2 regions of the Arthrobacter sp. 05L45_2 genome follow, and region 1 is predicted to be linked to the other one. Evidence: riboswitches for the same ligand, from Rfam matches in the RefSeq annotation. Region 1 holds a riboswitch; the other holds the start of a gene.

Evidence for each region. A riboswitch is a leader RNA that binds a small molecule or an ion and turns the genes downstream of it on or off. The one in region 1 is predicted to bind thiamine pyrophosphate.
Region 2: it holds a riboswitch for thiamine pyrophosphate, as region 1 does, so the genes downstream of both, thiC (phosphomethylpyrimidine synthase ThiC) here and thiO (glycine oxidase ThiO) in region 1, are expected to answer to the same signal.

The regions. Positions count from the first base shown of each region.
Region 1 is NZ_JBFTNO010000017.1:120-4,716, forward strand. It holds gene AC1DHD_RS02690 (RNB domain-containing ribonuclease) at 194-1,741, opposite strand; gene AC1DHD_RS02695 (ferritin-like fold-containing protein) at 1,782-2,453, shown strand; gene thiE (thiamine phosphate synthase) at 2,454-3,158, opposite strand; TPP riboswitch at 3,185-3,302, shown strand; gene thiO (glycine oxidase ThiO) at 3,293-4,543, shown strand; gene thiS (sulfur carrier protein ThiS) at 4,540-4,597, shown strand, end outside.
Region 2 is NZ_JBFTNO010000011.1:5,583-12,510, forward strand. It holds gene thiC (phosphomethylpyrimidine synthase ThiC) at 54-1,910, opposite strand; TPP riboswitch at 1,879-1,986, opposite strand; gene AC1DHD_RS01940 (amidohydrolase family protein) at 2,064-3,155, shown strand; gene AC1DHD_RS01945 (VOC family protein) at 3,236-4,111, shown strand; gene AC1DHD_RS01950 (hypothetical protein) at 4,374-4,811, shown strand; gene rpsP (30S ribosomal protein S16) at 5,048-5,470, shown strand; gene AC1DHD_RS01960 (RNA-binding protein) at 5,472-5,714, shown strand; gene rimM (ribosome maturation factor RimM) at 5,833-6,438, shown strand; gene trmD (tRNA (guanosine(37)-N1)-methyltransferase TrmD) at 6,440-6,928, shown strand, end outside.

The sequences.
Region 1 (4,597 bases):
ACCAGCGGGTGTGTCTCAAGATCGCGTAGGGGCGGGCTTGTTGAATTCATAAAAAATGGAAATCAACGACCGGGCATCCATTACTACCGTTCCAGTCTAGCTGTTCGGCGTTCGGAACCCCGACGGCGGCTGGCAGCGGCGCGGCACAGGCCACACCGGCTCCGGGTGCGGTGTTGGGCCCGGACGGGGTAATTCAGCCCACCAGCTCCAGCCGGACCTCCCGCGTGACGATGTCCGCGGATACCACACGCACCCGCACCTGGGTGCCGGACTCCAGCTCGCCGGGGCAGCGTGCCGTCACCGCGGGCTCGGCGATCTGGACGATCCCGGACGGGCCGTTGCCGTTCCCGTTTCCATTCGCGTTGCCGTTGCCGTTGGCGTTGGCCGGGGCACCATTCGCACCGTTCGCACCATTCGCGCCATTCGCGCCGTTGGGTGCACCGTTTTTGGCCGGCTTCGATCCGGAGATGACGACGGCGTCGAACTCCTGGCCGACGTGGTTGATGAGCAGGGCGGCCTCCACTGTGTCCAGCGCCAGCCGCTCGAGTTTGGCGGCCAACTGGTCGGAGGCGGCCATGATCGCCGGCAGGGAGGGCAGTGCCTCGCGGGCCCACCCTGGAACCTCGTCGCCGTTGGACAGCGCCTCGCAGATGACGAGGACAAACCGGTCGATCAGGCGGCGCAGCGGGGCCGTTGAGTGGGCGTACGCCGCCCCGATGGCGGACTGGATGGCGTCCTCGGGAACCACGCCGTCGAACGGGGTGTAGCCGGCGCCGCGGAACAGCATCCCGGCCGAGTGCACAATGGCCAATTGGCGCGGGTCGGTGGGATCCAGGGTCCGCAGGTATTCCCCGTAGCTGATCCGGCCGTCCCACGGCTTGCCGAGGGCGCCGGTCTGGCGCCGGAAGTGCCGGAGCGAGCGCTCATCGGGGGCCGGCATGGTGCGCAGGATGCCCACCTTGCCCTGCAGCATCAGCTCGGCGGCGGCCATCCCGGTCATCAGGGAAATCTGGGCGTTCCAGTCTTCCACCGGCAGCGGCGGGGCGGCGACGATCCGGTAGCCGCCGTCGGGCAGCTGCTCAATTTCCTGTTCGGGAATATTCAGGCTTGCCCCGCCGCGGGCGCGCTCGAGCTCCACCCGTTTGCTGCCCACCTCCTTGAGCAGCTGCAGCACGGGCGCGGCGGTCCCGGCGTCGAGGTCCGCCTGCACACCGTGGTAGCTGAGCTTGGCACGGCTGCGGACCTGCGCCCGCCGGACCCGCACCGAGGACACCTCGGCGGCCGCGTCGAGGTCGAACTCCCAGACGAAAGCGGCGCAGAGCTGGTCGGCGAGGAGGCTGCCGGCGGCCTCGCTGATGATCTCGGGGTGCAGCGGGATCCGGCCGTCCGGGGTGTAGAACGTCTGCCCGCGGCGCCTGGTCTCGGCGTCGAGTGCACCGCCGGGAGCCACGAAGGAGGGGACATCGGCAATCGCGTAGAACACCTTGTAGCCGTCACCGGAGCGGTCGATGTACAGGGCCTGGTCCAGGTCCGTGGAGGACGCCGGATCAATGGTTACGAACTCCACGTGCGTCAGGTCCAGGCCGGGCAGCTCATGGCCGGCCACGGCGGCCTCGGCGTCCCGCCGCGCGTCGGCCGGGAACGGTCCCGGCAGTTCCAGGACGGTGCGCAGCGCGTTAAGCGCCTGGGCCAGCTGGTTCTGCTGCTGTCGGACGCTCGGAGTCAGGCGATGATGAGACACGGAATCAGGGTAGCCCGATTTCCGCCGCTAGTGTTGAAGCATGAGCACCTCCCCGGATGAGCCCGCCCGCTTCAACCGTTTCCGCAGGGACCTGCTGGGCGTTATGGCCTACGGGGAGTTGTCGGCGTTCGAACGGCTCTCCTCCGACGCCCGGTATTCGCCCACCCTGCACGACCGGTCCGTGCTGGGCCGCCTTGCCGTCATCGAGTTCCAGCACTTCGAGCTGGTCTGCGCGAAACTGGCCGAACTCGGCGTGGACGCGGAGGAGGCGATGCAGCCGTTCCYGGCCTCGGTGGACCACTTCCATGAGCGCACCCGGCCCGCCGACTGGTACGAGTCACTGATGAAGGCGTACGTGATCGACACGGTCTCCGCCGACTTTTACCGGCGGGTTTCGGGTTATGTGGACGCCGGGACGGCCGGCCTGATCGAGCAGGTCCAGTCCGCAGGCGACGCGACGGCCGTGCTCCGGGAGCGGCTGAAGGCGGCGCTGGCCGATGACCCGCGGCTGGCCTCCCGGCTGGCCCTGTGGGCCCGGCGGTTGCTCGGCGAGGCGCTCACCCAGGCCCAACGGGTCAGTGTGGACCACGCGTTCCTCGACGGGCTGGCCGGTGAGGACCCGGCCCGGGCCGGTGAGCTCGCCCGGGAGCTCACCGCGGAACTCGCCGCCGGGCACTCCCGCCGGATGTCCGGGCTGGGGCTCGCGGGCTAGCTAGCCGACGTCGGAATCCGCGCCGGCGTCGAGCGCGGCGAGCAGGGCGCGCGCTGCGCCCGCCGGGTCCGCGGCCTCGGTGATCGCCCGGACCACCACAATCCTGCGGGCCCCGGCGTCGACCACCTGCTCCACGTTGCCCAGATCGATCCCGCCGATCGCGAACCACGGCACCACTCCGGAGACCTTGCCGACGCCGGCTTCCGAGGCCCGCCAAATCGCCGCGGCGGCGTACCGCACCAGGTCCGTTCCGACCGCGGCGCGGCCAGGCTTGGTGGGCGTCGCCCAGACCGGCCCCACGCAGAAGTAGTCCAAGCCGGTCCGGCCCGGGGAGGCGGCGATGGCCGCGTCCACCTGGTCCGGCGTGTGGGTGGACATGCCGATCACCGTGTTCTTGCCCAGGAAGTCGCGGGCCGCCGTGAACGGAATGTCCTTCTGGCCGATGTGGAAGACCGGCGCACCCGCCAGCGAGGCGAGGTCGGCGCGGTCATTGACGGCCCACAGCCGGCCGTGCCGCTGCGCCGTGGCGTGCAGGACCCCGAGGAGCTCCAGTTCCTCGGCCGCCTCCAGCGACTTGTCCCGCAACTGGATGATGTCCACCCCGCCGGCAAAGGCAGCGTCGACAAAATCTTCAAAGTCCCCGCGCTCTTTCCGTGCATCAGTGCACAGATACAGGCGGGCGGTGGTGTGCAGGTCCTGGCTCATATCCCAAGCGTAGTTCCTCTAAACTGGGCGCATACCGCGGGAGCCCGCGGGCCGTACGCGGCCGCCGGGCTGAGAGGGCGTCAGAGCCGACCGCTTGACCTGATCCGGTTAGTACCGGCGTAGGGAAGGAAACCATGACCCCACCAGCCGTACCGTACGACGTCGCCGTGATCGGCGGGGGAGTGATCGGCCACGGAATCGCCTGGGCAGCGCGCCGCTCCGGCCGGACTGTGGCCCTCATCGATGATGCCCCTGGCAGCGGCGCCAGCTGGGCCGCCGCCGGCATGCTGGCGCCGGTCAGCGAACTGCACTACCAGGAGGAAGACCTCCTGGCCCTGATGCTCGAAGGCTCCAGGCTGTGGCCGGCCTTCGCCGCCAGCCTGGCCGACGGCGCGCCCGGGGGCCTGCCCGACGGCGGCCCGCAGCCGGGCAGCACCGGCTACAGCACGACGCCGACCCTCGCCGTCGGCGTGGACGCCGCCGACCGCCGGGCGCTCACCGACCTGCGGGAGGTGCAGCTGGCGTGCGGCCTGGCCGTGGACCCCCTGACGGTGCGGGAGGCACGGTCCCGGGAGCCCCTCCTGAGCCCCGGCATCTCCTGCGCCTTCGCCATCCCCGCCGACCACCAGGTGGACCCGCGGCGGCTGCTGGCACGGATGGGGCGTCTGCTGGCCGCCGACCCAGAATTCGTGGCCGTGCCGAGCCGGGCGGCCGCCCTGCTCTGGGATGACGGCCGCGTCGCCGGGGCCCGGCTGGAGGGCGGGGGAGATATCCGCGCCACCGAAACGGTCGTGGCCAACGGCCTCGGCGCAACCGATCTGCAGGCCCTGCCGCAGGGGCTGGTGCTGCCGCTGCGCCCCGTCTACGGTGACATCCTCAGGCTGCGGGTGCCGCCCCGGCTCCGTCCCTTGCTGGGCTCCACGGTCCGGGGGCTGGTCCGCGGGGTCCCGGTGTACATCGTGCCCCGGGACGACGGCACGGTGGTGATCGGCGCGACCCAGCGCGAGGACGCACCTTCGACCGCCAGCGCGGTCTCGGCCGGCGGCGTCTACCAGCTCCTGCGTGACGCCCAGCAGCTTCTTCCGGCGGTCGCCGAACTCGAACTGCTGGAAGCCACAGCGCGGGCGCGGCCGGGCACACCGGACAACGCCCCGCTGATCGGGCGGGTCGCCGGTCCGGGGGATGGCCCTGACATCGAGGGCCTGATCATCGCCACCGGGTTCTTCCGGCACGGGGTCCTGCTGACTCCGGCCGCCGCGGCGATCTGCCAGGCGTTGCTGGACGGCCGGCCGGATCCGCGCTGGGCCCGGTTCCGCCCCGACCGCTTTCCCCGCCCCCAGGCCGCGGCCCATAGATTCTCAGCAAAAGACAGGACACCAGCATGAACATCAGGCTCAACGGAGCACAGCACGCCGTCGCCGACGGCGCCACCGTCAGCG
Region 2 (6,928 bases), on a different contig from region 1:
CGCAGGGCGCCCGCCCTTGGCGGGAGGGCGACCTGCGGGGGCCGGGGTCCTAGTTACTCGGGCGAACCCACGGCCGGCTCGGGCAGGTAGACCTTGCCGCCAGCCGCGAGGAACTCCGCGCTCTTCTCCCGCATCCCGTCAGCCTGCCGGGCGATGGCAGCCTGGGTTTCCGCTGACCCGAACTCGTCCCGGATGTCCTGGCTGATCCGCATGGAGCAGAACTTAGGCCCGCACATGGAACAGAAGTGGGCTGTCTTGGCCGGTTCCGCCGGCAGCGTCTCGTCGTGGAAGGCCTCGGCGGTGACCGGGTCGAGGGACAGCGCAAACTGGTCCCGCCAGCGGAACTCGAAACGCGCCCTGGAGAGCGCGTCGTCGCGCTCGTGGGCGCCGGGATGTCCCTTGGCCAGGTCCGCGGCGTGGGCGGCGATCTTGTAGGTGATGACGCCGGTCTTCACATCGTCCTTGTTGGGTAGCCCGAGGTGTTCCTTCGGCGTGACGTAACACAGCATGGCGGTGCCGTATCGGGCGATCTCGGTGGCGCCGATTGCTGAGGTGATGTGGTCGTAGCCGGGTGCGATGTCCGTCACCAGCGGTCCCAGCGTGTAGAACGGAGCGCCCTGGCATAGTTCCTGCTGGCGCTCCACGTTTTCCCGGACCAGATGGAGGGGCACATGTCCGGGGCCTTCAACCATGACCTGCACATCGAACTCCCACGCCCGCTGGGTCAGCTCAGCCAGGGTATCCAGCTCGGCGAACTGGGCAGCGTCGTTGGCGTCCGCCGTCGAGCCCGGCCGCAGTCCGTCGCCCAGCGAAAACGAAACGTCGTACTTCGCGAAAATCTCGCACAGCTCATCGAAATGTGTGTAGAGGAAGTTCTCCCGGTGGTGCGCCAGGCACCACCCGGCCATGATCGAGCCGCCGCGCGACACGATACCCGTAACCCGGTTGGCTGTCAGGGGGACGTAACGCAGTAGCACGCCTGCGTGGATGGTCATGTAGTCCACCCCCTGTTCGCACTGTTCGATCACGGTGTCCCGGAAGATCTCCCAGGTCAGGGCATTCGCCTCGCCGTTGACCTTCTCCAGCGCCTGGTAGATCGGTACAGTGCCGATGGGGACGGGGGAGTTGCGGATGATCCACTCGCGCGTGGTGTGGATGTCGTCACCGGTGGAGAGGTCCATGACGGTGTCCGCACCCCACTGCGTGGCCCACTGAAGCTTGTCGACTTCCTCGGCAATAGAGCTGGTAACGGCGGAGTTGCCGATGTTGGCGTTGATCTTCACAAGGAACGCCTTGCCGATGACCATCGGCTCTGACTCCGGGTGGTTAATGTTGCTGGGGATGATCGCCCGGCCGGCGGCCAGCTCGCTGCGAACGAGTTCGACGTCGCAGTTCTCGCGCAGGGCGACGTAGCGCATCTCGGGTGTGACCGTTCCGTTCCTCGCGTAATGCATCTGCGTGACCGTCCGGCCGGCAACCGCGCGGCGAGGCTGCGGGGGCGCGCCGCGCCACTCGGCAGAGGCGGCGCCCCGCCGGACCGCGGACTTGCCGTCGTCGAGCAAGTTGCGTTCCCTGCCGCTGTAGGGCTCGGTGTCCAGGCGTTCGGTGATCCAGTCGCTACGGAACGGGGCCAGACCCACGACGGGATCGCTGCCCGGGCCTGCCGTCCGATACACCCGAAACGACGGATTTGCCGAGCCTCCGGGCGACGGCTCCAAGGCGATCTCCGTCACCGGTACGCGGATCCCGCCGGCTTCGACATACGCCAGGCCATGCGACTTCAGTGACTGGGTTACCGGCGGGGCAGCAACGGCGGCGGGGCCGTTCTGAACCGTGCTGTTCCCGTATCGGGCAGGGCTGTGCTGGGGATTTGTGGTGCTCAAAGGGTTACTCACTTCCTTCGCCGGCATTACCCGGACAGGTTCAACGGTCGCAGGCTGCGTCAGCCCGATCTCAGCCCCTGCAAGGGCACCCGTGTGGTCGTAGACGAAGCTACCACAGGCTGCTTGTAGTTGACGGTTGTCCCGGGGCGCCGGGTCGTTATGCGGATTAAGCTGTAGGCCATGAGCATTATCGAGTTCAGCGGCACGGTCCTCACCTCCCCGGATCAGGAGCGGCGCGGGTTGTGGGCGGTCGACGGCAAGCTGACTTTCGACCGTCCGCGGGCGCCGTCGGACCTCGTGCTGGACGGCTGGGTCATTCCCGGACTGGTCGACGCCCATTGCCACATCGGCCTCGGCCCGGAGGGCGACGTTCCGGAGGACGTAGTGGAACGGCAGGCGCAGACGGACCGCGACGCCGGGACCCTCCTGGTCCGCGACGCAGGAGCGGTGCATTACACCCGCTGGGTCCAGCAACGGGCCGACCTTCCTCGAATCATCCGCGCCGGCCGGCACATTGCCCGGACCCGCCGGTACCTGCGGGGCTTCGCCGTTGAAGTGGAGCCGGAGGAACTGGTCGAGACGGTCCGCAAGCAGGCCCGTGCCGGCGACGGATGGGTGAAGCTGGTGGGGGACTGGATCGACCGCGACGCCGGCGATCTCGCCGCCAGCTTCCCGGCGGCGGCCGTCATGGACGCAGTCCGTGCAGCCCACGACGAGGGGGCCCGCGTCACGGCGCATTGCTTCGCCGAGCAGACCCTGGACGACATGCTCGACGCCGGGATCGACTGCATTGAGCATGGAACGGGCCTGCTGCCCCGGCACCTGCCCCGCTTCATCGAACAGGGCGTGCCGATTGTGCCGACCCTGATCAATATTGCGACCTTCCCGGACATCGCGGCCCAGGCGCGGGACAAATTTCCCCGTTATGCAGCCCATATGCTCGGGCTCTGGGAACGGCGGGCCGAGCGGGTCCTCGAGGCGCACGAGGCCGGCGTCGTTCTATACGCCGGGACCGACGCGGGCAGTGTCATCAAGCACGGGCGGATTGCCGACGAGATCCAGGCCATGCACGCCGCGGGACTGCCCGCCCGGGCCGCCCTCGACGCCGCCGCCTGGGCCGCGCGGGCATGGCTCGGCGCAGAGGGCATCGCCGAGGGTGCCAGTGCCGATGTGCTGGTCTGCAGTGAGGATCCGCGCCGGGATCTCGCCACCCTGCAGGCACCACGGAGCATAGTGTTGCGCGGACAAGTGGTTCGGTCCGAGGTGCATTAGGAATAAATTGAAGCTTCAAGTAATTTAGCACTATGAAGGGTCACCGAAAGGCGGTGGCCACAAACCACCGGAGCGTTGCGATGACCGCAGAAACCAGCACCCAGGATCTCCTTCCGGCCGAACTCACCATGGGCACCGTGATGCTCAAGGTCGGCGACATGAAGGTGATGACCGACTACTACCAGCGCGCCCTTGGCCTCGACATCGTGGCCGAGCAGGACGGCGGCCTCTACCTCGGCCGCAAGGCCAAGCCGCTGGTCCACCTCGCGCCTGCGCCCGGACTCAACCTGCCCTCGCGCGGTGAAGCGGGCCTGTTCCACACCGCCCTGCTCTTCGATGACCAGGCTTCGTTGGCCGCCACTATCGCCTCCGCCGCCCAATACGAACCGCAGTCCTTCACCGGCAGCGCCGACCACCTGGTCAGTGAGGCGTTCTACTTCAACGATCCCGAGGGCAACGGCATCGAGCTCTACTGGGACCGGCCGCGCGACGCCTGGTCCTGGGAAGGAACGAACGTGGTGATGGATAGCCTCGCTCTGCCACCCCAGCGGTACCTTGAGCAGCACCTGACCGAGGCCTCACTGGCCGGACAGCGCGAGGCCGAGGCCGGCGTCGGGCACGTCCACCTGCAGGTCGGCGACGTGCAGTCCGCACACGACTTCTACGTCGGCACACTCGGCTTTGAGAAGACCGCCGGCTGGCACGGCCAGGCGCTCTTTGTCTCGGCCGGCGGCTACCACCACCACATGGCTATGAATGTCTGGAACAGTCGCGGGGCCGGACCGCGCCGCGACACCCTGGGCCTCGGCGAGGTCCTGATCGAAGTACCGTCGGGCGACGATGTCGGCGCCCTTGCCGACCGCCTCAAGACGGCCGGGGTCGAATCGCACCACACCGGCGCCGAGCTCCGATTCGACGACCCCTGGCGCAACCGCATCCGGGTCGCGGTCCGCTAACTGCCCTCGACGGACATGCCCGTTCCGTGGCCCAGGGATGGACATGCCCATCCTTTGGCGTCAGGGGCGGGCATGCCCGTTGGTTGCCGCGTTGGCGCACGGACATGTCCGCTCCTCGGGTCGGCGCATGGACATAACGTGAATATGTCCATTCGTCGGCGCCAGGGATGGGCATGTCCGTCCCGGGGGTGGCGTGCGAACAGTTAGGCTGAACTGACGCCACCACCGCGGCCTCGCCGCACTACACCGAAGGATGAGTTCATTGGGATTTGCTGAAATCTTCGTGGCCACCCATGATGCCGCCCTCAAGCGCGCGACGGCCCTCGACGGCGGCGCCGCAGCCGCCCCGGGCGCGGTCCGGATCCAGGACATCAGCGACTTCGAGGTCGAGCGGCTCGGCGACCTGGCCGGTACCGCGGTGCACGCTGCGGGCGCCGATTACGAACTCGCCATGGTGGACGTGGCCAGCGACTCGCTCCTGGGCGTCCCCGCCGCCATGGTCCGCGCACTCGCGGACCTGCTCAGCTACGAGACGGAAGGCGACGGCGACGTGCTCGCCGACGTCGCCGAAAGCTGGGCGGCGGAAGAGGATATGCCCTTCGGCGCGGACCAGGCGGCCCGCTATGTCCGCCAGCTCGCCGGGCTCGCGGCCGGCGTCGACCCGGCCACCCGGGCCGGACTTTACGTCTGGACTTCCTGACGCCGCGAACAAGGGCCGCCGCCCCATCACCCTGGTAAAAACCGGCCCCATCACGCCCGGCTGGGGTGTCAAGTCGAAATCCTCGCGGTGATCTGGCACAATGAACAGGTACTCGATCTGCGTGGCCCCTCTCTCCGCGTCCGGATCCTGTCCTTTAGAACCCCCAAGTACGGCCCGCCCCACGGGTGCAGAACGCCGGGCTCGACCCCGTTTCAGAAACAGGAGTGACCACAAAAGTGGCCGTAAAGATTCGCCTTAAGCGCTTCGGTAAGATGCGCGCACCGTACTACCGCATCGTCGTCATGGACGCACGCTCCAAGCGTGATGGCCGTGCCATCGAAGAGATCGGCAAGTACCACCCGACCGAAGAGCCCTCGTACATCGAGGTCGACTCGGACCGTGCCCAGTACTGGCTCGGCGTCGGCGCACAGCCGTCCGAGCAGGTTTCCGCGATCCTGAAGATCACCGGTGACTGGCAGAAGTTCAAGGGTCTCCCGGGCCAGGAGGGCACCTTGAAGACTAAGGCTCCCAAGGAAGCCTTTGTCACCCCGGAAAAGGGTTCCGTGATCATCCCGGAAGCCATCACCAAGAAGGCTAAGAAGGACGACGCAGCCGAGGCTCCGGCCGACGCCGAAGCAGAGACCACCGAGGCTGAGTAGATTGCTGGCAGAAGCGCTCGAACACCTGGTCCGCGGGATTGTTGACAGCCCCGAGGACGTCAAGGTCAGTGCCAAGAACAACCGCCGCGGGGACACCCTCGAAGTGCGCGTTCATCAGGACGACCTCGGACGGGTGATCGGTCGCCAGGGCCGCACCGCACGCGCACTGCGCACTGTGGTGGCGGCACTGGCGGACGGCGAGCAGGTCAGGGTCGACGTCGTCGACACCGACCGCCGCCGGTAGCGCGACCAGCAGTACTTATCTTTAGTCCGGCCCCTCCACCAGCTTATGGTGGAGGGGCCGGACTGTTTTGCGCAGCAAATGCACCAACACTTTCAAAACGAATCGAACAGAGGAACAGATGCAGCTTCAGGTGGCACGAATCGGCAAGCCCCACGGCATCCGCGGCGAGGTAACCGTTCAGGTGCTGACGGACGCTCCCGGTGACCGCTTCGTTCCCGGCACCCAGTTCGTGGTTGAGCCGGCCTCGTCCGGTCCACTGACCGTGGAAAGCGCCCGCTGGAACAAGGACATCCTGCTGCTGGCCTTCGAGGAAGTGGAAACCCGCAATGACGCGGAAGCCCTCCGCGGCGCCAAACTCTACATTGAGACCGAGGAGCTGGACGAGCACGACGACGAGGGCTGGTACGAGCACGAGCTCGTGGGACTGGACGTCCGCGTCGGCGATACCGTCGTCGGCAAGGTCTCCGGACTGCACACCATGCCGGTCCAGGACCTGTTGGTCGTAACGGACCGGGGCGGCAAGGAAATCCTGATCCCGTTCGTGGAGCAGATCGTCCCCGAGGTCAACGTCGCCGACAAATACGTCGTTGTCACCCCGCCGGCGGGCCTGTTTGAGGTCAACACCGAGGCGGGCGCTACCCCGGACGACGGCGACACTATCCGCCGCTCCCAGGGCGGCGACACTGTCGGCCGCTCCCAGGGCAGCGCGGAGGACAACACCTAAGATGCGGATCGACGTCGTCAGCATCTTCCCCGAGTACCTCGCCCCGCTGGAACTTTCCCTGATCGGGAAAGCCCGGCAGGACGGCCTGCTGGAGCTCAACGTGCACGACCTCCGGGATTTCACCACCGACCGGCACCGGACGGTGGATGACACCCCATACGGTGGCGGAGCCGGCATGGTCATGAAGCCCGAACCCTGGGCCCAGGCGCTCACTGCCGTGGCCGAGGCCGCGATAGAGACGGCGCCGCAGGCTGCGACCGAGGCAGCGCCCGAGAAGCCTGAGGACTCGGCGGTGCGCAAGCCGGTCCTGATTGTCCCGTCGCCGGCGGGGCAGCGCTTCAGCCAGGCCATCGCGCATGAGCTCGCGGAGGAGGACCAGCTGGTCTTCGCCTGCGGCCGGTACGAGGGCATCGACGAACGCGTCCTTGAATGGGCGTCGGAGCATTTCACCGTGCGGCCCATGAGCCTGGGCGACTATGTACTCAACGGC